One region of the Ruegeria sp. BF10 genome, then DNA from elsewhere that is predicted to be linked to it. Evidence: riboswitches for the same ligand, from Rfam matches in the RefSeq annotation. Region 1 holds a riboswitch; each other region holds the start of a gene.

Region 1 (7,138 bases):
CAGGGTGCCAGCGTGCCGGAACTGGTCGCAATCCTGATCTTGCTGTTTTCAGCATACAGCCTGGGAACCATTCTTCTGTATGGTCGCAGCGCAACTTTGGCAAAGCGCACCGACCCGAAAGAGCTGATGACACTGGCCGCCTATCGTGAAGGCGGGCAGTTGACCGGCGTGGTCATCGCAGCCAGCGCACCAGCCCTGTTGTTTGCTTTCGGGGCAAAATCCCAAGGCTACCCCGCTTTCGGAATGTTTCTGGGACTGCTATCCATTCTGACCCTGGTGCTGACTGTCCCGATCTGGCGACGGACCCCGATAACAGGAACAGGTTTGTCTTTTTCTGGACTGGGTCAGGCCGGCGGCTTGCGCCTTCTTGCACTGGCTTTGGTAAACAGCCTTCCGGTTGCCATCACTTCAACCCTGTTTCTTTTTTTTGTGGAAGACCGGCTGCAACTGCCGGGCAAGGCGGGTCCCTTGTTGATCCTGTTCTTCCTGAGTGCAGGCGCGAGCGTCCCGCTCTGGGCAAAGCTCAGCAACAGGATTGGCCCGAAACAGACCCTGATAATCGCCATGCCGCTCTCGATCGCTGGCTTTATCGGCGCGGCCACACTGAGTGCAGGAAACCTTACCGGGTTCGCCGTCATCTGTCTCGCCTCGGGCGCGGCCCTTGGCGCGGATATGGTCGTGTTGCCCGCCATGTTCTCGGTCGTGCTGACCCGGGCCGGGCTGAACGCATCAGCCGCGTTTGGCATCTGGTCCTTCGCTGGCAAACTGGGCCTCGCCCTGGCTGCCTTTTTCACTCTGCCACTGCTGGAACGCAGCGGTTTCACCCCCGGTCAAACCAATTCCGCACAGGCACTGACCACACTCAATCTTGCCTATGCGGTGCTGCCCTGCATCCTGAAAGTCGGAGCGTTCGGGATGGTGTTGACCCTGCCTACCGAGGTCACAAGAAAATGAACGCTTTCACCATCATCCTTCTGGTCCTTCTGACCGCTGTCTTCATCCGCACAAGGCTGCTGAGTTTTCGCGCGCAATCGCCGTCCGATTACAGCGGCACCGGGCCAGGTTTTTCGCTGAAAAAACACCTGAACGGAGAGATCTTGTCCGAGGGCCTGATCTATGGCCCCAACGGCAAAATGTCGAACAGCTTTGTCGCGCGCATGTCCGGTGAATGGCAAGGCAACGCGGGCACGCTAACCGAGTACTTCACGTATTCCAACGGAAAACAGATGACCCGCAAATGGTACCTGACGCTGGGAACCGGAGACACATTCACGGCAATGGCGGATGATATCGTGGGCGAAGGTCGGGGTGTCATCTCGGGGTCAACCGTGAAACTCACCTATCGCATCATCCTGCCCGAGGACGCTGGCGGGCATACTCTGGATGTCACCGACTGGATGTACCTGACAGAAACCGGCGTCATCATGAACCGGTCCGAGATGCGCAAATTCGGCATCAAGGTCGCGGAACTGGTCGCCACGATGCGTGCAAACCCGAAATCAAAACCGATCCACGCGATTGGTTCGAACGGGTATGACGCGACTTCGGAAGGGAAGCCGTTGCAATGATCACCTTTCGCTCTTTCATCGCCTGCGTCGCCATCACGAGTCTCGCGCTTCTGGCGGCCTGCTCCAGCAAACCCAAAGTACCAAAAACATTTCTGTCGGACCGACAGTTGAACCTCGAGGAATTCTTCGACGGTAAAACCGTGGCCTACGGTCAGTTTCAGGATGTTCTGGGAAATATCCCCCGCAGATTCACAGTTGATATCGACGGGACATGGGACGGCGAAACCCTGACCCTGATCGAAGACTTCGTCTACGATGATGGCGCGACGGAACAACGCATCTGGACATTGACCAAAACCGGAGAGGATACATGGACCGGTACGGCGCCTGGCGTACTGGGCACCGCCAGCGGGATTGAACGCGGGGATACGTTCAACTGGAAATACAAGATCGACCTGCCGATCAAGAACGGGACCATGCGTGTCAAGTTCGACGACTGGATGTGGCTGCTGGATGACGACCGTCTGCTGAACCGCGCGTATGTCTCACGCTATGGCGTCCGTCTGGGTGAAGTCATCCTGTTCTTCGAGAAGAAATAGGGCCGCCAGGCCCGGTTTCATCACAACAGTCAGTAGAAAATAAACTCGTCCACCAATGCGGTCGTCGATCCCTTGACCTCTCCGGCCGTGTTCGCCCTTGGCCCGTCCGAGGCTGCGCCCTCGGCGCGTTCGCCGCATTCGATTTTCAAACGCGCGCGTTCTATCTGCCCCCAGAGGAAAAACAGACCATCCCGTTTTCCCATGAGGCGCGCAGGAACCCTTGCCCGCAAAACACCTGTTTTCGGTTTTGGCATCTGCTCTCTTACTGCCTCCGGTGTTTTCCACCATTGTCGGAAAACGTAATGGTTTTTCCGAAAAAAGACAATTTTTTATGGACAAAATGAGGTTTTCTACCATCCGTTGACAGGATGGGCTGGCAACTCTCGCATGACGGATATTCGCCGTCTTTACCTGCCTCATGGCAAGCCAGCACCATCCCGCACGGATCAACGTCACCCAAACGGGCATTGCTGCAAACCGCTTTCCTTTGGCCTGACACTCTCTTTCCCAGCCAAGGTCAGGCGACGCGCAACGTTTCGTTTCTGATCACAGCGACCAGGCCGTCGCCGTCGCGGTTGGGGGTCAGTTTGACGGCGTGGATGTCAGACGTGGCCGCATACACCGCAAGGCCATTGGACCCGCAGAACGCCGTGCTTGCGGGCCTGCCACGCCCCTCAGCCAAGGACCGTGATCCCGGTGCTGTCCACTTTGCCGGAATGTTTCCATGTCTGTTTTGAAACCGGAAATGCCGCCAGCATTTCAGCGCCCAAGCGGGTAAAAAGTACGCTGCCATCGTGAGGTGCCGCTGTTTGATTCTCAGGCAGCGGAGAATTGGGAAGCCGGTGGAATTCCGGCACTGCCCCCGCAACGGTAAGGAAGGTCAGGTTCGACAATCAACCACTGGGACGAGGATCCCGGGAAGGTGTCGCAACCGGGTGCAAGCCCCTTTCAAGTCCGGAAACCAGCCTTGCAGATATGTCAAACCGCGGGTGGCGGTGGGGGCACGGGTTTCGGACGTGGTCCTCGCCCTTGAGGCCGTCCAGCACGATCCTGGTCTTCTCTTCGGCCGAATACTGTTTGCGTGTGGCACGGCGGATGTCATTGACAACCTTCTCGCCGTGGCTCTTGCGTGTTCCGGGTTTCTGTCTCATCTCCACTCCTTGGTGGGTACGATGTGCCAGAAACCCTCTCTTATCAAATCGACTTAAACTGTCCCATTGGCGCTGACGTCACACAAGCAGGGTGGAAAAACCGGAAAAGGACGCAGGAAACCAGTTCAAAGTCGTCGTCACTCCGGGCGAGTTCTTTGACAAGCACGGGAGCCCGATTTCGACCGAAAACGGCTGCCCCCCCAATCTAAAAGAGGACGTTCATCGTGCCATAGTGAGCGTTTCGGATTCAGAGGAAGCTGTCACTTTGCAACGGAGACAAGACGAGTCGGGCGCTGAGTTCATGCGTCGCTTCGACCAGACAGGCATCGAGATAGGTAAGAAGGTTGGCACGACCCTTTGCCTGCCCTGGGATGCCAAGTGGACTTAATTGCATGTTTGAGCTTCGAGCCAGCCGGAGTCTGAGCGTGAAATGACTGAGTAGGATCATATTGACCAGCGCTGGGCCTACCAAGACAGGTACTGCCGCTCAGGTTCTAGCCCAAGGATTACTATTCGTGACAATCTCCTCTGGCTTGTGTCTCTTCGTTGCCATGCTGATCTTCGGTTTTCCCAAGCATAATGGCGGACCACTTCATTGGGAGAGGATCAGGCCAACTCATTTTGGCGTTTCAGTCGCGGCAATCATTTTAGCGACCCAGCCCGATGACCGCACCTCCGTTGCTCAAACCCCTAATTTTGTCTGAAGAGTGCTGGCTTCAGGCATCTGGGGTCAACAGTCAAGGTTACTCTGCCGCGATCGCTTTTTCTCGCTGAGTCTTTTCGCCTTCAATCAACAGAGTGCGGGTCGGAAACGGAATATTGATATCCGCTTCGTCCAACGCCTCTTTGACTTTGCGCTTCATGTCTGCCTGGTATTGGAAGTAGTCCGAAGACTTGCACCAGACGCGGACAAGAAAATCGACGCTGCTGCTGCCAAGATTGTTCACCTGGATGAACGGTTCGGGGTCAGCCAGCGAACGGGCGTCCGACATGATCGTCTCGCGAATGACGCGCTCGGCCTCCGCCAAGTTGACGCCGTATCCAACGCCAAACGTCCACTCGGCACGACGGGTCTCGTAGACGGAATAGTTCTTGATGGTGTTTCCCCACACCTCGGCGTTGGGAACGATAACCTTGACGTTCCCCATATCCGCAATTTCGGTGTAGTTCAGGGTGATATCTTTTACAGTTCCGAGCACCCCATTCACGTCGACGAAATCGCCGATCTTGAGCGGCCGGAACAGGATGATCATCACGCCGGCTGCAACGTTGGACAATGTGCCTTGCAACGCAAGACCAATGGCCAAACCGGCGGCACCGATCAGCGCGATGATCGACGTCGTCTGCACCCCGAACGTGTTCAGAATGAACAGCCCGGTAAACGCCAGGATCGTATAGCGCGCCAGATTGCCAAGAAAGTTGAACAACGTATCGTCCAGGCGTTCCGATTTTTCACCGACGCCCCGGATCTTCCGGCTGACATATCTTGAAATCACAAGCCCAAGCACCAACAGGATCAGCGCGGCGATCGTGTTCGCGACAAGGCCAAGAAGGGCCTCGAGCGTCAGCAGGTCGCTCAGCGATTTCCCGTCATACAGCTCGGTATTCAGAACTTGCGACAGTTCGGCCCAAACGGTGTTCGTCACGTTCTCTGCGGTCTGTGCAATCTCGTTTTCCATGGTGTTCCTCGTGTTTCATCGCCTGAGTTTTTTCTTGCAGCGCGGTCCTGCCGGGTCAGACCTCGATCACGGCGCTAGAGGCAAAGAACATGGCCTGGCTGACGGCCGATTTGACCTGTTCTTCGGTGTAGGGTTTGGAAATCAGAAAGGCGGGTTCGGGGCCTTTGCCTGTCAGAAGGCGCTCGGGGAATGCGGTGATGAAAATGACGGGGCAATCGCCGTGCTGGGCAATGATGCGGTTCACCGCATCGATTCCGCTAGATTTGTCCGCCAGCTGAATGTCCGACAGGATCAGGTCGAACGGCTCGCGCTTGGCCAGGTCAATGGCGGCGGTCTCGGTGCGTGCGACCCCGATGACCTGGTGGCCCAGGTCGGCCACCATCGTCTCAAGATCCATCGCGATGATTGCTTCGTCTTCGATGATCAAAATGCGGCCAGAAGTGTGGCGAGCCATTTCCTCGTAGGCGATATCGATCAGCTTCTGAGCCTCGGCGGGTTCTATCTGCATAATTGCGGCGATATCGCTGACCGAGAACTCTTCGACCGTCCGTAGCAGCAAGGCCTCGCGCGTGTTCGGCGTCAGGCGTGCCAGCTGGGCGTGGGCGCGCGATTGGATGTCAAAACTGCCGCCATCAGCGTCAACGGGCATTCCCGACGTTGACCATATACCGTGAAAAACACGAAACAACGCGACCCGCGGCGCGAGATCGGCATCGAACTGGGCGGGATCTGCCAATATCGCCTCAAGCGATGCTGCGGCGTAGGCGTCGCCACTGTCCTGTGAACCGGTGAGGGCACGGGCATAACGGCGCAGAAACGGCAAGAGCGGGCCAATTTGATCTGCGACGGAAACTCCGGTCAGCTCGGTCATCTATGTTTTCCTCATTTTTTTCACTAAACTCGGGAACCAAACGCACACTGGGGCGTTATGGTTCCAGCAAAAGTGAAAATTTCTGATGATGCCATGACAAAACCACAGCCCAGCCGAGAACATCGGCAAGAAATAGAAAAGCGGATCGACGAAAACCTCAAGCGGGCTTTCGATGAGGTAGCCAACGAACCGGTTCCGGATCGGTTCGTCGATCTTCTCGAAAAACTGCGCAACCAGACCAGTGTTCCCAAAACGGGTGACGCGGGAGGCTCGGATGGTTGATCCCAGAGAAGAGCTTGTCGAACATATCGGCGCGATGCGTGCCTTTGCGATCAGCCTGTGCCGCAACGGTTCTGTTGCCGATGACATCGTGCAGGATGCGCTGATCAAGGCGTGGAGCAACATCGACTCGTTTCAGGAAGGCACCAACATGCGGGCGTGGTTGTTCACCATCGTCCGGAACACCTATTTTTCCCTGCGCCGCAAGCGCAAGCGCGAGGTCGAGGATGTGGATGGCGCGATGGCCGAAAGCCTGTCGCAAAAGCCCGACCATGACGGACGCTTGGCCTTGAAGGATTTTGCTGTTGCATTTGACCAACTGACGGATGAACAGCGCGAAGCCCTGGTGCTGGTCGGTGCACAAGGGTTTTCCTATGAGGAAGCAGCCGAGATGTGCGGCGTCGCTCTTGGAACGATCAAAAGCCGGGTGAACCGGGCCCGCGCGCAACTGGCCGAACTTATGGATCTGGATGACGACGAACCCATCGAATTGACCGATGCCGTCACGGCGTCAATCGTCCAGTCGCAACCGGCGGCCTGACGATTCATGGATGCGAAGCCGCGCAGCCTGACCGTTTATCTTGCCGCGCTGGTCACCTTGGCGCTTCTGCCTTCGGGGCTGATTGCGGTATTGCAGACACGCGCCGTGATTACCGAGGCCGACGAAAGATCGCGGGCCTCGGTTCTGGCGCGCACCATCGAAGCTGCCAGTCGGGAGCGGGAGCTACTGCAAAAAGCTGTTGGTGCAAGTTCGGGACTTACCGCCGCGCTTTCGACTGGAGGTATGGACAAAGCCGCTTGCTCGGGCCTTATGCGCCGGTTCGTCGAACGCCAGCCCGAGTTTGTATTTGCCGGATTTATCCAGCCAAACGGGGTCATGGCTTGCTCAACCGTCGAGAAGGACATCGATTTGTCGGACGCGCCCGGTTTCGGGCAGATCTCGGAAAATCCGCAGCTTACGTTTTCTGTCAATCGTGCCGGCGCGGCGACCGGGCAATCGGTGATCATCGTGACCCAACCGGTCCTGAACAGGACCGAGCTTGTGGGGTTC
Region 2 (7,138 bases), on a different contig from region 1:
CAAGCAGGGAAGGATGAACTAGGAATCTAACAAAGAAAAAGTTCTGGACGTATTGTGGAACACATTGCCTTTACCTTCGAGATGGGGGTCGTTTGCACCCTTCTGGCTTTCACCGTTTTCTTGTTCGTTTCCGAGATCATCAGGATCGACCTTTCCGCCATATTGGTTCTGGTTCTCATAGGTTTGCTCAGCTACGCGCCCGGGCTGGGAAATCTGGCGGATGTCACCCTTCTGTTCGACGGCTTCGCATCCAATGCCGTAATCTCGATCATAGCGGTCATGATCGTCGGGGCTGGTCTGGACAAGACGGGGATCATGAACAAGGTGGCTGCCGTTATCCTCAAATACGGCGGCAAATCGGAAGGCAGGGTCGTTCCAATCATCTCCGGAACCGTTGGCGTCATTTCCTCGTTCATGCAGAATGTCGGCGCCGCTGCTCTGTTTCTTCCCGTTGTCAGCCGAATATCTTCACGGTCAGGTATACCGCTGTCGCGCCTGCTGATGCCGATGGGATTCTGCGCCATTCTGGGCGGCACAATGACGATGGTCGGGTCGTCTCCTCTTATCCTGCTGAACGATCTGATCCTGACGGCTAATGACAGTCTGCCGACCTCTCAGAAAATGGAGCCCTTCGGCCTGTTTTCGGTCACGCCGATCGGTGCGGTTCTGATCCTGACCGGAATTGGTTACTTTTTGCTGTTGGGACGCTGGGTTTTGCCCGAGGCTGAAGAGCCTGACAATACGGGTACCGGACAAGGGACACAGGAATACCTGCAAAGGGTTTATGGCCTCAAAGCCGATGTGTTCGAAGTCGTGGTGCCCGAGGACAGCCCCCTGGTCGGCGAGATTCTGGCCGACATCAACCACGAAAACCACCTGTACATCATTTCCACCTTCTATCGCGGCAAAACCTCGATGGTTCAGGTTTTGACAGCGGAAATTGCAGCGCCGTGTCGGCTGGCCATCGTCGGCCGCCGTTGGGAGGTCGAGAAATTCGCCGAGAAATACGGGCTGACCGTTCTTCCCGACTTGGACGTTTTCGTCGAAGAGTTCGCCCCAACCAATGCAGGCGTGGCCGAGGTGGTCATCACGCCCGACAGCAAGCTGATCGGCAAATGCCCCCGCGAGCTTTTGTTTCGCAAGACCTACGGGATGTCGCTGCTGGCCATTCACCGCGGCGAAGAGACGCTGAGCCATGTCGAGACCGAGGATCACGAATCCACTCAGATCGGGCTCGAAAAGTTTCAGGCGGGCGACATGCTCGTGGCGCATACCAGATGGGACAACCTGATGCGGATCAAACGAGATCCGGATTTCGTCGTTGTGACAACGGACTTTCCACAGGACGAGCTGAGGCCGCAAAAAGTCGGCTGGGCCCTGGCATTTTTCGCCATTTCGCTGTCGTTGATCCTGTTCACGGATGTCCGACTTTCGCTCTGCCTTCTTACCGGAGCGGTGGGCATGATGTTGACCCGTGTGCTCAGCGTGGATGAGGCATACCGCGCGGTCGGCTGGAACACCGTTTTCCTGCTCGCCTGCCTCATACCGTTGGGACAAGCCGTACAGAACACAGGCACCGCTGCGTGGATCGCCCAGCAGATCATGATAATTCTGGACGGCTGGCCGCTATGGTCGCTGCAAACCGGCATCGCCATTCTGGCGACGGCCTTTTCTTTGGTCATGTCAAATGTGGGGGCCACGGTTCTGCTGGTGCCTCTGGCGGTATCGATTGCGATAGCGGCTGGCGGGAATCCGGCCGTCTTTGCCCTGACCGTCGCCATTTCAACATCGAACAGCTTCATCATCCCAACCCATCAGGTAAATGCCTTGATCATGGGGCCGGCAGGATACAAGGTGATGGATTTCGTGCGGTCCGGAGGGATCATGACTGTGCTGTTTCTGGTCGTCTCGCTGCTCATGATCAACGTCATTTATTAGCGCGAGAGGATCCGGGGTATTCGGTGGTCTTTTCCCATCATCGGGACAGGTTCCCTTGAGCCACCCGCTCACCACAGTGTACGACCCTGGCAGAGATACCGTTGGTCTCTGGGCCCATCTCAGGCTGAACCCCGCACGACATGCCGCCCATCGACGCCCACAGGTCGCTTTCTACTCCTCTGCATCATTGTTGCGCGCGACTCGCTTGACAAGCAGGCCAGCGGTGCCGCATGTCCCTTTCGTTGGTGTCGGTGACAGCCGATGAAAAGGGAATGCGTCAACGGTCATGCCGCCAAACGCAGCCGCCCCCGCGACCGTGAACGGAGAGGATGCCCAATGCCACTGGCCCAAAGGCCGGGAAGGCGGGACATCCGACAGAGGCCCGCCTCTGGCATCCGCAAGCCGGGAGACCTGCCAACAACCGAAGTTGAAACCGGGCGGGGTGTTCCGGTGTCGGGTCCGTGACCAATCGTGGCCCGCATGAAACCCCGTCCCCCGCGAAGAGGATTTGGGGGGATGAGAGACATGACCGAGACCACACCAGTCGAGTTGCTGGTCTGTACCACCTGCCGTCGCGGCCTGCCTGTCGAAGATGACGCGCAACGCCCGGGCGCTTTGTTGCACAAGGCCCTGGAACAGGCGGACCTGCCCGACGGTGTCACCCTGAAAGCCGTTGAATGCCTTTCAAACTGCGATCAAGGCTGTTCGATCGTATTGCGCGGCGGGCCGGGCCGTTGGACCTTCGTGTACGAAAACCTGAGCGAAACAGATCATGTCGACGTCATTGTCGACGGTGCGACCAAGTATCTGGCCACTGAAGATGGCTTGGTGAAATGGCGCGAACGCCCCGAACATTTTCGCAAGAACTGTGCCTCGCGCATTCCCCCGATTGGAGCCTGACATGTCGAACCTCGAAAAACTCCCCGTCACAGTGATCACCGGCTTTCTCGGCTCGGGCAAAACCACTTTGGTGCGTCACCTGATGCAGAACCCGCAGGGCAAGCGCCTTGCTGTCGTGGTCAACGAGTTCGGCGATGTGGGCGTCGATGGCGACATCCTGAAATCCTGCGCCATCCCGGATTGCCCGGCGGAAAACATCATGGAACTGGCCAATGGCTGCATCTGCTGCACCGTGGCAGATGACTTCATTCCCACCATCGAGGCCCTGATGGCGCTGGAGCCGCGACCGGATCACATCCTGATCGAAACCTCGGGACTGGCGCTTCCCAAACCGTTGCTCAAGGCGTTCGACTGGCCCGATATCCGTTCCAAGATCACCGTGGACGGCGTTATTGCTCTGGCCGATGCCGAGGCCGTGGCCGCCGGTCGTTTCGCGCCCAATGTCGAAGCGGTGGACGCCCAGCGCATGGCCGATGACTCGATCGACCACGAAACGCCCCTGTCCGAAGTGTTCGAGGATCAGATCTCGTGCGCCGACATCATCCTGCTGACCAAGCCCGACCTCGCCGGCCCCGAAGGCGTGGCGAAGGCGCGCGAGATCATCGCCGCCGTGGCGCCGCGCCCCCTGCCCGTGGTCGAAGTGGCCGAAGGTGCCGTGGACGTTCGCGTCGTGTTGGGTCTGGAAGCCGCCGCCGAGGATGACATGGACGCCCGGCCCTCGCATCACGACGGCCACCATGATCACGAGCATGACGATTTCGAAAGCATCATCGTCGAGTTGCCCGAGCAAGCCGATCCGACCCAACTGGTGGCCAATATCGAGCGTCTGGCGAATGAGCTGAACATCCTGCGGGTCAAAGGGTATGCTGCCGTTCAGGGCAAACCCATGCGCCTGCTGGTTCAGGCGGTCGGTGCACGGGTACGGCACCAGTATGACCGTCCGTGGGAACCCGGCGAAGAACGCCGTTCGCGTCTGGTCGTCATCGCCGAGCATGACGATATCAAAGAAGCGGAAATCCGCGAAATCCTCGTGGGTGTGCGTGAGGCTGCCGAGTAAGACCCATGCACATCGTCTTCCGCGAAAGCCACGGGCTCGAGGAAACCGAGACCCCGACCGATCTGGGCCAGAGCCCGGCGGATCTGGTGGTGCTGTCCTTTTCGGACAGCGACCTGGGTGCTTTCGCGGCGGGCTGGCATCGTGGTGGCGGGCCCGAGGGGCGGATGCCCTCGTTGCGGCTGGCCAACCTGACGGCGCTGAAACACCCCCTGTCGGTCGATACCTATGTCGAACAGACGTTGGAGGGCGCCAAGGGCATTCTGATCCGTCTGATCGGCGGGGTTCCCTACTGGTCCTACGGGTTGCAGCAGGTGCTGGCGCTGGCACAGGCCAAAGGCATCGCGCTGGCGGTGCTACCCGCCGACGGGCGCGAGGACACGCGGCTGGACGACTATTCCACCCTGCCCGTTTCCACCCTGCGGCGGCTGGCGCATCTGTGCGATACCGGCGGCGAGGTCGCGGCACAGGCGGCGCTGGCGCAGATGGCGCTGGCGGCGGGGCTTTATGCCGGGCCGGTGATGGGCGCCAAGACCTTGCCCGAATGTGGCGCGTGGTGTCCGGATCGGGGCGTAATCCCGGTGGAAACCGCGTTCGAAGGTAACGCCAAACGCATCCTTGTCACCTTCTACCGCGCTTACCTGACCTCGGCGGACACCGCCCCGATCGCGGCCCTGATCCGCAGCCTGCGCGCCCGTGGGTTCGAGGCGGTGGGCCTGTTTGCCCCGTCGCTCAAGGCGCCTGTAGCCGCCGACTGGTTGCGGGACCAGGTTGTTGCGCTGAACCCATCCGCCATTGTCAACGCCACTTCATTTTCGGGCAAAGGCGCGTCGGGAACATCGCCTCTGGACGCGGCAGGAGTGCCGGTGTTTCAGGTCGCTCTCGCCACCTCGCGCCGCAAAGCCTGGGCCGAGGCGGAACGCGGGCTGTCCCCCGCCGATCTGGCCATGCATGTGGTACTGCCCGAGGTCGATGGGCGGATTTCGGCGGGAATCGCGTCTTTCAAGGAACCAGGCAAACGTGATCCGCATCTGGAATACGCGCGCTTTGCACATCGGCCCGAACCGGACCGGATCGAAGCGATCATCGACCGTGTATCGGGCTGGCTTGCACTGAATGACAAACCCAAGGCAGATCAGATTCCCGCGCTGATCCTGTCCACCTATCCCGGCAAAGACTGGCAGATGGCGCATGCGGTTGGCCTTGACGCGCTGGCTTCGGCCGAGGCGATGCTGTCGGATCTTGATGAAGAAGGCTATGACATCGCGACTGGCGAACCGATTGCCGACACTCTTCTGGACGCCCGGATTTCGTGGTCGCTCGGGGATTATCTGGATGCGCTTGCGGAATTGCCCGAGACCCTGCGCACCGATCTGCACACCGTATGGGGCGCGCCCCAAGATGATCCGGCCTGTGCCGATGGGGCCTTCCATTTCACCGCCATGCGACGCGGCAAGGCGCTGGTCGCGCAGCAACCCGAACGCGGCACGCCCGAGCTGCGGGATGACGACTATCATGACCTCTCGCGCACCCCGCGCCACGGGTATGTCGCCTTCTATTTGTGGCTGCGCAAAGGGTTGGGTGCGGATGCGCTGATCCATATCGGCGCGCATGGAACGCTGGAATGGTTGCCTGGAAAATCGGTCGCCTTGTCTGCCGATTGCTGGCCCGAGGCGCTGATCGGCGATCTGCCGGTGATATACCCGTTTATCGTGAACGACCCGGGCGAGGCCGCGCAAGCCAAGCGCCGGATCGGAGCCGTCACGCTGGGCCACATCCCACCGCCGATGAAGGACAGCGGCACGCCGGATCGGATGGTGCGGCTTGAATCGCTGCTGGATGAGTTTTCCAACGCCGACGGGCTTGACCCCAAACGCCGTGACCGCTTGCATGAAGATATCCGAGATGAGGCGCAGGCCATCGGCTTGGAAAGCGATCTCGGCCTCGATCAGGCAACCTGCACCGCCGAGGCCATCACCCGCATCGACCGCTTTGTCTGTGACATCAAGGAAAGCCAGTTTGGCGACGGGCTGCACATCTTCGGGCGCGTGCCCGAGGTGACGGGCAATTTCGATCCGGCCCCGTCAGCCCATGCCGAACGCGACGCGCTGATCAAAGCGCTCGAGGGCAAACGGATCGATGCCGGGCCTTCGGGTTCACCCTATCGTGGTCGGTCAGATGTTCTGCCTACCGGGCGGAACCTTTACACCACCGATCCGCGGTCGGTCCCGACCCGTGCGGCCTATGCCCAAGGCGTGAAACTGGCCGAGGAACTGGTGCGACGCCATCTTCAGGAAGAAGGCGATTACCCGAAGGGGCTGATCGTCGATCTGTGGGGGTCAGCCACCATGCGCACCGCCGGCGAAGAATTCGCTATGGCGCTGCACCTGCTGGGTGTCAAACCCGTATGGGACAAAGGGTCCGAGCGGGTTTCCGGCATCGAGGTTCTGCCGATCACTGACCTGAGCCGCCCGCGCCTGGACGTGACATTGCGGGTGTCGGGCCTGTTCCGGGATGTATTCCCGACGTTGTCTGCTTTGTTTGGCCAAGCGGTTCGCGCATTGGCCGCGCGCGATGAAGCGACGGACTGGAACCCCTATGCCGGGCAGGAGCCGGCAGCGCGTGTCTATGGACCTGCGCCCGGAAGCTATGGCGTCAACATGACCGAGCTTTCCGAGGTGTATACCGACGAGGCCCGTGCACAGGCCGGCGAGGCGTGGCTTGAGGCCAGTTCCTTTGCATTGGAAGGCGAACACATCGCGCAGGACAAGGACGGCATCACCCAACGCGTTGCAAATGCAGACAGTTTTGTCCACTTGCAGGACCTGACCGAAACCGATCTTCTTCTGGCCAACGATTATGCCACACACGAGGCGGGTTTTGCCGCCGCCAAGAAGATCGCCGGCGGAACCGCGCAGCTTTACCATCTGGACAACACCAACCCCGAAAATCCGCGTGCCCGTACTTTGCGCGAAGAAATCAGCCGTGTCGTCCACGCCCGGGCCGCAAATCCCGACTGGATCGCCGGGATGCAACGCCATGGTTTCCGGGGGGCGGCTGAAATCGCGGCAACGCTGGATCATATGGCCTCATTCGCGCATCTGTCCGGCACGGTCGCACCGCATCTTTTTGACCTCTACCATGATGCCACGCTGGGCAACGAAGAGGTGGACGCGTTCCTGCAAGAGGCCAATCCCAAAGCTCATCAAGCCATGCAGGACCGGTTCCGCGCGCTGCTTGAGGCCG
Region 3 (7,138 bases), on a different contig from region 1:
CATGATTGCCCCGACGCTGAGGTCGATACCGGCGGTCAAGATGACGAGGCTTTGCGCCGCCGCCACGATCCCGACGATCTGGACCTGCTGCAAAATCAGGGTCAGTGCAAATGGCGAGAAAAACTTGGAGCCCAACAAGACACCGAAAATGACGATGGCAGCCACAAGGACGATCAACGGCACCAGAGAGGGGTTCACATGCAGAAAATGCTGAACCGTTCCGACAAACCCGCGGTGGTGATCGTCGAATTCGGCAACCTGTTCCGGGCTGCCTTTCGCAGCGGCTTCGAAGTCGTCTGATCGTCGTGAAGTATCGGACATGAATGTTCCCCCAAAGCGTCAGGTCACTGACGACTTTAGCAAGTTTTCGGGCGATTGGGTGGTTTGAAAAGCGGAAGGCCGCCCTCTGCGGCCCTCCGGGTGGTCAGGTCATCCCCAGCAGAGGTCCATGCCTTCTTTGACCGAGATCGACTCGACGCCTTCGGCAGGCTTGTCCGTTACAAGCGCCACGCCGGTGTCAAAGAAATCCTTGCCGGGTGTGTTTTCTGGTTTCACGCCTTCGTCCGCCCATTTCTTGACGGCCTCAACCCCCAGCGATGCCATCAACAGCGGGTATTGCTGTGACGTCGCGCCGATCACACCGTCGGCAACGTTTTGGACGCCCGGGCAGCCTCCGTCCACGGAAACGATGAGCACGTCATTTTCGCGCCCGATGGCTTTCAGCGCTTCGTAAGCGCCTGCTGCCGCAGGTTCGTTGATGGTGTGAACAACGTTGATCGTCGGATCCTTGGCCAGAAGGTTTTCCATCGCGCGGCGACCACCTTCTTCGTTGCCGGCGGTGACATCACTTCCGACCAGACGGGGGTCATCTTCATCGCCGATCACGTTCGGGTCCGCCAGATCGATACCGAAGCCTTGCAGGAAACCCTGATTGCGCAGCACATCCACTGTCGGCTGGCTGACGGCAAGATCCAGTGTCGCGATTTTGGCGTCGTTGGCCGCGTCGCCCAGCGTGGCTTTTGCCCATTGTCCAATCAGCAGCCCGGCCAGGAAATTGTCCGTGGCAAACGTCGCGTCAGCCGAGTCAATGGGTTCCAGCGGCGTATCCAGAGCAATAACCAGAACCCCTGCATCCCGCGCCTGCTTCACGGCCGGAACGATGGATGAAGTGTCCGAAGCCGTCAGCAGAATGCCCTTGGCGCCGTCCAGAATGCAGGTCTCAATGGCTTGCACCTGCGTTTCATGGTCGCCGTCAACTTTGCCAGCAAAGGCTTTGAGCGTCATTCCCAGCTCTTCCGCCTTCGCTGTCGCGCCTTCCTTCATTTTGACAAAGAACGGGTTGGTGTCTGTCTTGGTGATCAGGCAAACGGTTTCACCTTCCGCCATTGCACTGCCAGCCATGGCAGTAACCCCGAGCGCAGCTGCACCCGCAAGTTTTGCAAGTTTCATCGATTATCCTCCCAGTTTTTCCTATGCCGAGTAGGGCACGAGGGCGATCAGGCAAAAACCCTGATCCCATAAGAAACAATCACAAGAATCGAAATTTGAGTCAATAAATAAATCACTCTTAATTATTATTGACAGGGCGGGCGGGCTTTCCCATTCTTCAGCAGGAAAGGGGTGGTCGTGCCGGAAAATTCATCACGGAAAAACTCGATTGGTTCACAGGGGTCAGTGGTGCGCGGAACCAATCAAAGCGGCATGCGGGCCCGCAACGAACGGCTGGTGTTGTCGCTTGTCCGACGTCATCAGGCCCTTGCGAAGTCCGAACTCGCGCGCATGACGGGACTGTCGGCACAAACGGTTTCCGTCATCATGCGTCAATTGGAAAAGGATGGGTTGCTTCTGCGCGGTGAACCGGTCCGCGGGAAAGTCGGGCAACCTTCCGTTCCCATGCGTCTCAACCCGGATGGTGCGTTTTTCTTTGGGCTCAAGGTCGGGCGCCGCAGTACCGAGCTGGTTTTGACTGACTTTGTGGGAAACGTGCGGCAACGCAAGCGGCGAACCTATGACTATCCAACGCCGAAAGCCACTTTGGAGTTTTCCACGCAGAGTCTGGGCAAAATGATGTCATCCATGTCGCCCGAGGCCAAAGGCAGGATTGCGGGTCTTGGAATTGCCATGCCGTTCTACCTGTGGGACTGGGCCCAGGCCCTTCAGGTTCCTCAGGAAGAAATGGACCCGTGGCGCGTATCAGACCTGAAGGCTGACCTGGCTGGTCGCCTCGATATGCCGGTTTTTCTGCAAAATGACGCAACGGCGGCTTGTGGTGCGGAACTGGTATTCGGTCCGGCCGATGGACCAAGGGATTTTCTGTACTTCTATATCGGGTTTTTCATTGGCGGCGGTGTGGTTCTCAATGGCGCGATCTTTTCGGGGCGTGGAAACTCGGGTGCGATCGGCCCCCTGCCTGTGCCGGATGGTACGGGCGGTGTCAGGCCGCTTATCGACGTGGCCAGCCTTTATGTGCTCGAGCGTGCGATCACGACAGCAGGGGCGACCTCGCTGTCTTTATGGGAAACGACCGAACGTTGGGATGTGCCAAATGTTCAACTGGAAAACTGGTTGAAACAGACGGCGAGCGGGATTGCCCATGCGATTGTCTCATCCTGTAGCCTGATAGATTTCGAATGCGTGAAGATTGACGGCTGGATGCCGCAGGACATCAAGGCGCGTTTGGTTGAAATGGTCGAAGACAAACTGTCTGAGCTTAACCTGACCGGTCTTGAGCGCCCCGTGGTGCTGGAAGGGACCGTGGGCCCGGAAGCACGCTCACTGGGCGCGGCAAGCCTGCCATTGTCGGAAAGGTATCTTTCAGAAGCTTAGGCATGAAATCATCCTGCTGCCTTGGATTTTTCACGAAGTCGATTTACCCGCCCGAACTGCCGAATTCAGCATTTTTTCGACGGCCACGGCACATTTTCGTTGACCGAGGGCTGAGTTGTCTGGCAAGCCGCTCGGCATGTCCGGTTCCGGGGCTTGCTCTGGAATCAATAGGGAATGCGGTGCGGGCTCAGGCCCAATTCCGCAACTGCACCCGCAACTGTAAGCGGCGAGCAGGGCTGAAACGCCACTGGGGTTTGCCCGGGAAGGCCAGTCCAACGCTTTGACCCGCAAGTCAGGATACCTGCCGGACATGTGCCCTCTAACGGGCACTCCTAATCGGCGACGGGATGTGCGTCGGACCAGGATGCCTGAAAGGGTAATTTGGCGTTGTATGTCCCGTGGTCAAAACGAATTTCGCGCCGGGATTGGCGCGAAGGGACAAGGACGACTGTTCATGAAAACGCTGCTCAGCGCAGCCGCTGCCGCGGTGGCTCTTCCTGCCATCGCAGATGCGCATTTCCTTTTGGAATACACCACCGACACCATGATCGATAAACCGGGCGATGTACCGGTCAAACTGATTTTCTGGCATCCGTTCGAGAATGGCCATGTCATGGATCTGGAAAAGCCGCAGGAATTCTATGTGATCCACAACGGTGAAAAGACCGATTTGCTGGACACGCTGGAACCTATCCGGTTCACCGGCGGGGAAAACGAGGGCGCGGCGTTCAAGGGCAGTGTCCCGGTCAAACGTTCGGGCGACTATGTGCTGGTGACGGTTCCTCAGCCTTATTATGAGGAATCCGAAGACATCTATATCCAACAGCTCACCAAAGCCTTCCTGAACCGTAACGAATTGCCGACCGACTGGATGAATCCCGTGGGGCTGGCGACCGAGATTATCCCGCTGAACAAGCCGACCAACATCATCGCGGGTTCGACTTTCACGGGCCGTGTGCTGGCTGATGGTCAGCCGGTTGCGGGGGCCGAGATCGAGATCGAGTACATGGCCGCCGAACCCGACATGGAAAGCTCGGCCGCTTCTGCACCGAAAGTGTCACCAATGCCGGGTGGTGCGGTGGTCGCAATATCTGACGACAACGGGTATTTTTCGTTCGGCGTTCCAAAAGACGGCTACTGGGGTTTCGCAGCACTTGGATCCGGTCCGGCAACCGAACATGAGGGCAAAGAACTCAGCCAGGATGCGGTGATCTGGATTCGCGCCTGGGATCTGGAGTAACCCCGAATGCACATCGTCGACGGAGCCCTTTCCAACCCGGTTGTTGTTGGCGGCGCCATAGCGGCCGCGGGCGGGATCGCCATGGGTCTCAGGTCTCTGGATCTTGATCGCATCCCCACTGCCGGTGTGCTGTCAGCCAGTTTCTTCGTAGCATCGTTGATCCACGTACCCATTGGTCCGTCGTCGGTCCATTTGATCCTCAACGGTATGGCCGGGCTGCTGCTTGGTTGGGCCGCATTCCCGGCTTTGTTCGTCGGGCTTTTGCTACAGGCGGTCTTTTTCGGCTTTGGCGGGTTGACGGTGCTGGGGATCAACACCGTCAATATCGCCCTGCCCGCGGTGGTGGCCGGAATGCTGTTCGGTCGTCTGATCGCGCGCGGGACACCTTTGCAAGGTGCGATTTGGGGCGGTGTCGGCGGCGCATTTGCAATTGCGGCGACAACCGGCATGGTCGCGATTTCCCTGGCGCTGTCGGGGGATGAGTTCCTGCCCGCTGCCAAGCTTGTTTTCTTCGCCCATATTCCAGTCATGGCCATCGAGGCGATTTTGACCGGGTTCGCCGTCTTGTTGGCGCGCAAGGTCAAGCCCGAACTGTTTTTCAGAGGAGCAACCACATGAAGCATCTGGTTGTCATACTGGCTGTGTGCTGTGCGCCCGTGCCTGCCCTGGCGCACAAGGTCATAGCCGGCGTTTTCGAGTCGGGAGACGTGATCGAGGGCGAGATCGGCTTTTCCAACGGTGATATGGCAAGCGGGACCGAGGTCATTGTCACCGGCCCGGACGGGGCCGAGCTGGGTCGATCGGTCACGGATGCGGACGGTTTCTTTGTCTACACGCCGACCTCGGCCGTGGCGCACACCTTCTTTGCTGACCTTGGCGCCGGGCATGTGGCCGAAGTCACGATGTCTGCCGAAGATGTCGCGCGGGTTCTGGGTGTTGCCGTGGCAGAAACCGGAGACTCGTCTTCGGCTGCTTTGACACCGGCCAGCGGTTCGGCGGCTTCTCTCAGCGTCGAAGAACAGCAGGTTATCGCCAAAGCCGTGCGTGATGAATTGCGCCCGCTCAGGCGCGAGATTGCGGCCTATCGCGAACAGAATGACCTGCAAACCATCCTTGGCGGGATCGGGTACATCGTTGGTCTGTTCGGTCTGGGCTTTTACATGGCGGCCCGCCGCAAGCTGGCGTCCTGATGGCACACGTTCTGGGGCACCAAGAAAAAACACTGGCCGAAGCCGGTGACGGGCCGGACGGTCTGATCAGCCAGCTGGATCCCCGGATGCGTATCGTCATGGCGGTTGCTTTTGCTGTCGTGACCGTGGCGCTGTCATCCCTCGGCGCGCTTTGCGCGGCGCTGACAGTGTCGCTTTCGCTTCTGATAGTTTCCCGTCTGCCGTGGCGAAAGACGTTGAAGCGAATGGCCATGATGGATGGGTTCATCCTGTTCATGCTGGTCCTGCTGCCCTTTTCCATGCCCGGAGCCCCGATGTTCACGCTTTGGGGATTCCCCGCAAGCTGGCAGGGTTTCTGGAAAGCGGTCGAGATTGCTTTGACCGCCAATGCCGTGATCCTGTCCCTGATGGTTTTGGTCGGCACGATGGAGCCAGTCACTCTGGGTCACGCCTTGCATCGTCTGCGGTGCCCGGAAAAGTTGGTTTACCTGCTGATGTTCACGATCCGGTATATCGAGGTGTTGCGGGAAGAATACCTGCGCTTGCGCGCGGCCATGAAGGTGCGCGGTTTTCGGCCAGCAACAAACTGGCACACATATCGCAGCTTTGGCTACCTTGTGGGCATGATGCTTGTGCGCGCGATCGAAAGATCGGAACGCATCCTGGCCGCGATGAAGTGCCGGGGGTTTTCCGGGCGTATGCCGTTGCTTCAGGAATTTGCCCTGACCCGCGCGGACATTGTGTTTGCGGCTGGTTTCAGCGGCCTCTGCCTGGGTCTGATCATTCTGGAATTCGCATGACACTGATCGCGCTAGAAGACATCTGTTTTTCCTACCCCGGCCAGCCACCCGTTCTGGACGGGGCCAGCCTGAGCCTGAATGCCGGGCAGCGCCTGTCTCTGACTGGTCCGAACGGTGCGGGAAAATCGACGCTCCTGCGCATCACGCTTGGGTTGCAGCGCCCGAGTTCTGGCACCGTCACCGTTTTTGGTCAGAAACGCGTGGAAGAGGCCGATTTCCACGAAGTGCGCCGCCGGGTGGGGCTTGTATTTCAGGATGCGGACGATCAGCTGTTCTGCCCGACCGTCGCCGAAGACATCGCCTTTGGGCCGCTCAATCTGGGCAAGACCCGTGACGAAGCGCTTGCCATTGTCGACAAAGTTCTGGGCGATCTGGACCTGATACACCTGAAGAACCGCATCACACACAAGTTGTCAGGCGGTGAAAAACGGCTGGTGACACTGGCGACGGTTCTGGCGATGGATCCCGAAGTGCTGTTGCTGGACGAACCGACGAATGCGCTGGATACGAAAAACGAAGCGCGCCTGCTGGAAATCCTGCGCGCGTTGCCACAGGCGATTCTGCTTGTCAGTCATTCGCCGGCGTTCCGCTTGGAACTGGCACCCGATGAACTGGATCTTCGCGACGGGAAGCTGGTGCCGGTCTGACCTGTTCTCGTGGCAACCGGACATGGTGGTTTCAGAAATGCAATCACACCGCCTGAGCCTGGCCATGAATCCGACAGCAAGCCCAGTGCGTTGTCAGGCCTCGGTTATGTGCGCTTACGGGTCATCAGCCCATATCTGACCGCCCATGCCCGAAAAGACCCGCGTCTGCGTCTGCCCTGTTTCACAGGTTGCTTGGATTGCGCACCGCCTTTGCGGTTGAATTCGAACACGTCGATTATCCGCTCGGCACAGCCACAGGCTTCGCCCATGCCGACTTTGGCGAAATAGAATTTCTCGAAACGTTCCGGGTTTTGCATGGCTGACCTCCTGAATGCATTGAACCTCATGAAGGGAGCATTGCCAAATCACTTTCCTGCATTTCAGGCAGCCGCGCTATGGCGCGGCGAACTCGTTTCCTGTCCAGACATTGTCCAGTTGATTGAAGACCGGTGAAGT

What was found. Region 1 has a riboswitch for cobalamin ahead of ACR0DJ_RS17090 (hypothetical protein). Riboswitches for the same ligand answer to the same signal wherever they lie in the genome.
Region 2: another riboswitch for cobalamin. It lies ahead of ACR0DJ_RS09525 (DUF1636 family protein); the one in region 1 lies ahead of ACR0DJ_RS17090 (hypothetical protein).
Region 3: another riboswitch for cobalamin. It lies ahead of ACR0DJ_RS20225 (DUF4198 domain-containing protein); the one in region 1 lies ahead of ACR0DJ_RS17090 (hypothetical protein).

The regions. Positions count from the first base shown of each region.
Region 1 covers NZ_JBQFTR010000005.1:47,009-54,146, reverse strand. The annotation lists gene ACR0DJ_RS17120 (MFS transporter) at 1-954, shown strand, start outside; gene ACR0DJ_RS17115 (DUF3833 domain-containing protein) at 951-1,568, shown strand; gene ACR0DJ_RS17110 (DUF3833 family protein) at 1,565-2,107, shown strand; gene ACR0DJ_RS17105 (hypothetical protein) at 2,137-2,361, opposite strand; gene ACR0DJ_RS17100 (hypothetical protein) at 2,476-2,844, shown strand; cobalamin riboswitch at 2,888-3,091, shown strand; partial or broken gene ACR0DJ_RS17095 (IS3 family transposase) at 3,109-3,258, opposite strand; gene ACR0DJ_RS17090 (hypothetical protein) at 3,350-3,646, shown strand; gene ACR0DJ_RS17085 (mechanosensitive ion channel family protein) at 4,002-4,937, opposite strand; gene ACR0DJ_RS17080 (response regulator) at 4,993-5,808, opposite strand; gene ACR0DJ_RS17075 (NepR family anti-sigma factor) at 5,902-6,090, shown strand; gene ACR0DJ_RS17070 (RNA polymerase sigma factor) at 6,083-6,628, shown strand; gene ACR0DJ_RS17065 (sensor histidine kinase) at 6,635-7,138, shown strand, end outside.
Region 2 covers NZ_JBQFTR010000001.1:1,888,478-1,895,615, forward strand. The annotation lists gene ACR0DJ_RS09520 (SLC13 family permease) at 82-1,938, shown strand; cobalamin riboswitch at 2,165-2,371, shown strand; gene ACR0DJ_RS09525 (DUF1636 family protein) at 2,464-2,838, shown strand; gene cobW (cobalamin biosynthesis protein CobW) at 2,840-3,895, shown strand; gene cobN (cobaltochelatase subunit CobN) at 3,901-7,138, shown strand, end outside.
Region 3 covers NZ_JBQFTR010000011.1:17,791-24,928, forward strand. The annotation lists gene ACR0DJ_RS20210 (ABC transporter permease) at 1-321, opposite strand, end outside; gene ACR0DJ_RS20215 (sugar ABC transporter substrate-binding protein) at 430-1,449, opposite strand; gene ACR0DJ_RS20220 (ROK family transcriptional regulator) at 1,702-2,826, shown strand; cobalamin riboswitch at 2,951-3,149, shown strand; gene ACR0DJ_RS20225 (DUF4198 domain-containing protein) at 3,281-4,066, shown strand; gene cbiM (cobalt transporter CbiM) at 4,073-4,684, shown strand; gene ACR0DJ_RS20235 (cobalt ABC transporter permease) at 4,681-5,256, shown strand; gene cbiQ (cobalt ECF transporter T component CbiQ) at 5,256-6,035, shown strand; gene ACR0DJ_RS20245 (energy-coupling factor ABC transporter ATP-binding protein) at 6,032-6,682, shown strand; gene ACR0DJ_RS20250 (hypothetical protein) at 6,787-6,999, opposite strand; gene ACR0DJ_RS20255 (hypothetical protein) at 7,076-7,138, opposite strand, start outside.